DNA from 2 places in the Vescimonas sanitatis genome. Region 1 is predicted to be linked to the other one. Evidence: a T-box and tRNA genes for the amino acid it is inferred to sense, from the RefSeq annotation. Region 1 holds a T-box; the other holds one or more tRNA genes.
What was found. The T-box of region 1 lies ahead of ACOMDU_RS07325 (phenylalanine--tRNA ligase subunit alpha). A T-box ahead of a tRNA ligase gene usually reads a tRNA of that ligase, here a tRNA-Phe.
Positions count from the first base shown of each region.

Region 2: it has a tRNA-Phe gene. The T-box ahead of ACOMDU_RS07325 (phenylalanine--tRNA ligase subunit alpha) is inferred to sense a tRNA for this amino acid. The anticodon was not compared.

Region 1 covers NZ_JBMGPW010000005.1:31,393-33,639, reverse strand. The annotation lists gene pheT (phenylalanine--tRNA ligase subunit beta) at 1-352, opposite strand, end outside; gene ACOMDU_RS07325 (phenylalanine--tRNA ligase subunit alpha) at 371-1,408, opposite strand; T-box leader at 1,479-1,690, opposite strand; gene ACOMDU_RS07320 (NAD(P)H-hydrate dehydratase) at 1,822-2,247, shown strand, end outside.
Region 2 covers NZ_JBMGPW010000003.1:203,449-205,695, forward strand. The annotation lists gene ACOMDU_RS05750 (prepilin-type N-terminal cleavage/methylation domain-containing protein) at 1-70, opposite strand, end outside; gene ACOMDU_RS05755 (hypothetical protein) at 133-495, opposite strand; tRNA gene ACOMDU_RS05760 (tRNA-Gly) at 617-692, opposite strand; tRNA gene ACOMDU_RS05765 (tRNA-Phe) at 719-794, opposite strand; tRNA gene ACOMDU_RS05770 (tRNA-Asp) at 798-874, opposite strand; tRNA gene ACOMDU_RS05775 (tRNA-Val) at 882-958, opposite strand; gene hslO (Hsp33 family molecular chaperone HslO) at 1,044-1,922, opposite strand; gene ACOMDU_RS05785 (class I SAM-dependent DNA methyltransferase) at 2,010-2,247, opposite strand, start outside.

The sequences.
Region 1 (2,247 bases):
CGCGGAGCTTGCTTTTCTTGATCTCCACCAGGTCGCCCTCGCCGTGCCACTTGCACATGGCGCCGGGCAGGGCCACAGCTACTTTCATGCCCTCGCGGAGATTGCTGCCGCCGCAGACAATGTCCTCCACACGGCCGCCGATATCGGTCTTGCACACCTTCAGCTTGTCGGCGTTGGGGTGCTGCTCGATGGTGTTGATAACGCCCACCACCATGTCGTGGAAGGACGCGCCCAGATCGGTGGCGTCCTCCACCTCCACGGTGGACATGGTCAGGTCGTAGGCCAGCTTTTTCAGGTCGGCGTCAGCCGGCAGCTGGACGTAATCGCGGATCCAATTCAAAGATACTTTCATGTCGTGTACCCTCCCTTATCAGCGGAACTGTTCCAGGAAGCGCAGATCGGCGCTGTGGAACAGACGGACGTCATCCACGCCGTAGCGCATCATTACCAGGCGGTCCAGACCGATGTTGACGTAGAAGCCGGTGTATTCATTGGGGTCCAGGCCGGCGGCCTTCAGCACGTTGGGGTGAGGCGTGCCGCCGGGCATGACCTCGATCCAGCCCACGTGCTTGCACACACTGCAGCCCTTGCCGCCGCAGACCAGGCAGCCCATGTCGATCTCAAAGCCGGGCTCGACGAACGGGAAGAAGCCGGCGCGCATACGGACCGGAACGTCGCGGCCAAAGACCTTGCTGAGGATGCTCTTGATCATCACCTTGCCGGAGGCAAAGGTGAAGTCCTTGTCCACGATCAGCGCCTCGTACTGGAAGAAGGCACGCTCGTGCCGGGCGTCCGTCGTCTCGTTGCGGTACACCTTGCCGGGATACACGAAGCGGTAGGGGGCCTTGTGGGTCTGGAGATAGCGGACGGAGCCGCCGGTCAGGTGGGGCCGCAGGCACAGCTTGTCCCAGCATTCGCCCTTGTCATGGCCCGCCAGCCAATAGGTGTCCATGCTCTCGCGGGCGGGATGGTTGGGGGGGAAGTTCAGGTTGTCGAAGCCGTAGAGCTCGCTGGTGATGTCATCCTCCTCAAAGATCTCAAAGCCCATGGAACGGAAGGCGTCATTCAGGTCGTAGCACATCTGGGTGATGGGGTGCAGACCACCGCTGAGGGGCATGGTGCCGGGGACGGAGATGTCAAAGTCCGGGTCCACCTCGGAGGCCTTCATCTTCAGCTCGTCACGGCGCTCGTCCAGCAGGGCGGACAGCTGTCCTTTCACCAGGTTGACGGCCTTGCCCATCTCGGGTCGCAGGGATACATCCAGCTTGGGCAGCTCCTTCATCAGCTCGGTCAGGCTGCCCTGCTTGCCCAACAGCGCGGCCTTGATGTCCTGAAGCTCCGTCTCGGTGGCGACGGAGGCGATGCGCTGCTTGCCCTCGGCCAGCAGCTGTTCCAGTTTTTCTTTCATGTATTTGCTTCCTCCTCTTCAGAGTTGTTTAATGGGGTAAAGCGCAATAAAAAACACCTTTCATCCCATGTCTTGGGACGAAAGGCGAACTTCCGTGGTACCACCCAGCTTCGCGGACCTTGTCCGCGCACTCATTACCCGGTAACGGCGGGGCCCGGCCGCGCATTTCCTCGCGGCAGCTCCCGGGCGAACACTGCGGTACATCCCAAGTCGGCTTGCAGCCGGTGGCCGACTCTCTCTGCCGGATGCGTGGGCGCAGATCTTCCCGTTCACAGCTTTTTTGCTTGATGGATAACTTATACCACAACAAAGGGAAACTTGCAAGCACTTTTTTCGCGGCGCGATACGAAAAAAGCAGGTTTTGTAATTGACATATGTGCTATACTGTACAAAAAGGCACGGGGAGGTGCGCTATGCAGGTCATCGACAGGGCGTTTGTGCGGGGCCTTATGCCCGCCCGGGACCAGGGCGGACACAAAGGGACCTTCGGCAAGGTCTATCTGCTGGGCGGCAGCGTGGGGTACACCGGCGCGCCGGTGCTGTGTGCCGGCGGGGCGGTACACAGCGGCTGCGGGCTGGTGTTCCTGGGCGTGCCGGAGACGGTGTGGCCCATCGCGGCGGCCAGATGCCTGTGCGCTATGCCTCATCCGCTGGCGGAGCAGGACGGAAGGCTCTCCGCGGCTGCGGAGACGGAGATACGCCACCGTGCCGCCGTCTGCGATGCCGTGGCCGTGGGCTGCGGCCTGGGGCGGAGCGAGGGCAGCGATGCATTGGTGAACGCGCTGCTGACGCTGGAAAAGCCGCTGGTGTTGGACGCCGACGGCATAAACGCGCTGGCG
Region 2 (2,247 bases), on a different contig from region 1:
CGGCAATGAGCGCAATGACGATCAGCATTTCCATCAATGTAAATCCGCTGCGATTTCGTTTTCGTTTCATATGATCCCTACTTTATCTTTGATAGGACAAACACATGGTGCACCCATCATGAATTGTTATCTTTAGAGTATAACACACCGCTGTCGAAAAATAAAGTAATCAAATGAAGCCAAAAAAGGATTTCTGCGAAAACTCTGCTTTTTTCGATCCCACTTTTCAGCCGCACCGGTATTTCGCCATCGGAGAGCCACGTCTGTGCGATCATAGTCCCGATCCCAGGTAACAAACTGGATGCCGTGTTTACTATGCGTTCCCGCCAGTATCGTGCCATTGAAGTCGGCAAGGATGCGGTAGTCACCCTCCAGCCCGCTGGCTTCGGGCTGCGGAGCAGTTTCCATCGCAGTCATGTACTCCAGCGTTCGGGCGGCGATGTCCTCATCACGAGGCTCGACTCGCTGCCGGCATCCCACGAATGGCAGAGCCATTCGCAGGAGCCCTGCCGGACCTCTTGATTTAACGCGCTTCGCGCCGGTCGAGGCAGCGTGTTCGCGCCTGCCCGCGACATTCCAAAAAGAAAACACCACCCTGATGGATGGTGTTTCTTTTTGGAGCGGGCGACGAGGCTCGAACTCGCTACCTCGACCTTGGCAAGGTCGCGCTCTACCAGATGAGCTACGCCCGCAGGCGGCACCACTATTGCGGCGCCTATGGTGCCTCAGGCCGGGGTCGAACCGGCGACACGCGGATTTTCAGTCCGCTGCTCTACCAACTGAGCTACCGAGGCATATGGCGACCAAGAAGGGGCTCGAACCCTCGACCTCCAGCGTGACAGGCTGGCGTTCTAACCAACTGAACTACTTGGCCGTGTGGATGGTGGGAACAACTGGACTCGAACCAGTGACCCCCTGCTTGTAAGGCAGGTGCTCTAACCAGCTGAGCTATGCTCCCGTACCTGTCGTTCAAACGACAAGGCATATTATAACGTTCCCATCCGCATCTGTCAACAAAAATTTTTCAATTTTTGTCCTTTTCCTTACATATTTTTCAGCAGGCCCTTCAGGTCCTCCGCCGAGAAGTCGTACACCGCGTCACAGAACTGGCACGTCAGCTGGCAGCCGCCCTGCTCGGAGAGCATCTGCTCCAGCTCGTCACGGCCCAGGGAGATCAGCGCCCGTTCCACCCGTTCCCGGCTGCAATAGCACTTGTAGGATACTGGGCACGTCTCCAGTATCTTCAGGTCAAAGTCGCTCATCACGTCCCGCAGCAGCTGTTCCGGGTCGTCGTTTTTGTCCAGCAGCGCCGAAACCGGCCCCGCGGCCATGATGCCGCCCTCCACCTTGGTGATGACGTCCTCCCCCGCGCCGGGCATCAGCTGGATAAGATATCCACCGGCGGCCTTGACGCTCTGGTCCCGGTCCACCAGTACGCCCAGGGCACAGGCGGTGGGGATCTGCTCCGATTCCACGAAATAGCCCGCCACGTCCTCGGCGATCTCGCCGCCCAGCAGATCGATGGTGCCCACATAGGGCTCCTTCATGTGCAGGTCCTTGATGACCGTCAATGTGCCCTCATGACCCACGGCCGCGCCCACGTCCAGCTTGCCGTCCGGCCGCAGAGGCAGGTCCACATGGGGGTTGGTCACGTAGCCCCGCACGTTGCCCTCGTTGTCGCTGACGGCCAGCACCGTGCCCAGCGGACCGCCGCCCTTGAATTGCAGCGTCAGGCTGGCGCCGTCGCTTTTCAGTGCGTTGCCCATCATGGACGCCGCCGCCAGCGTGCGTCCCAGCGCCGCCGTGGCCACAGGCAGCGTCTTGTGTATCTGCCGGGCGCGCTCCGTCAGGCCACGGCTGCAAATGGCCGCCGCCTGCACCATGCCGTCGGTGGAAATAGCTCTTACGATACGATCTGCCATAGATATAACCCTCTTTCGCCTCACACGCCCCGCCCAAAAGGGCGGGGCGCGGTCATTCCTTTTGATCCGCCCGAGTACCGGGCCGCTTTATTTGCGGACACAGCTGATGTAGACCCGCTGCTCATCCGCACGGGGCCGGCGCATACGCATATCGCCGTAGACCCGAACATCGCCAAAGCCCGCCGCTGCCAGCCAGGCGGTCAGTTCCTCCACAGAGTAGGCCCGCTGCCGGTGCACCTCCGCGCTGCGGCGCCATGCGCCGTCGCCGCGGCGGCGGAACAGGTCCATGTAGTAGGTACAAAGGCCCCTGTGGTACTCCGTCCGC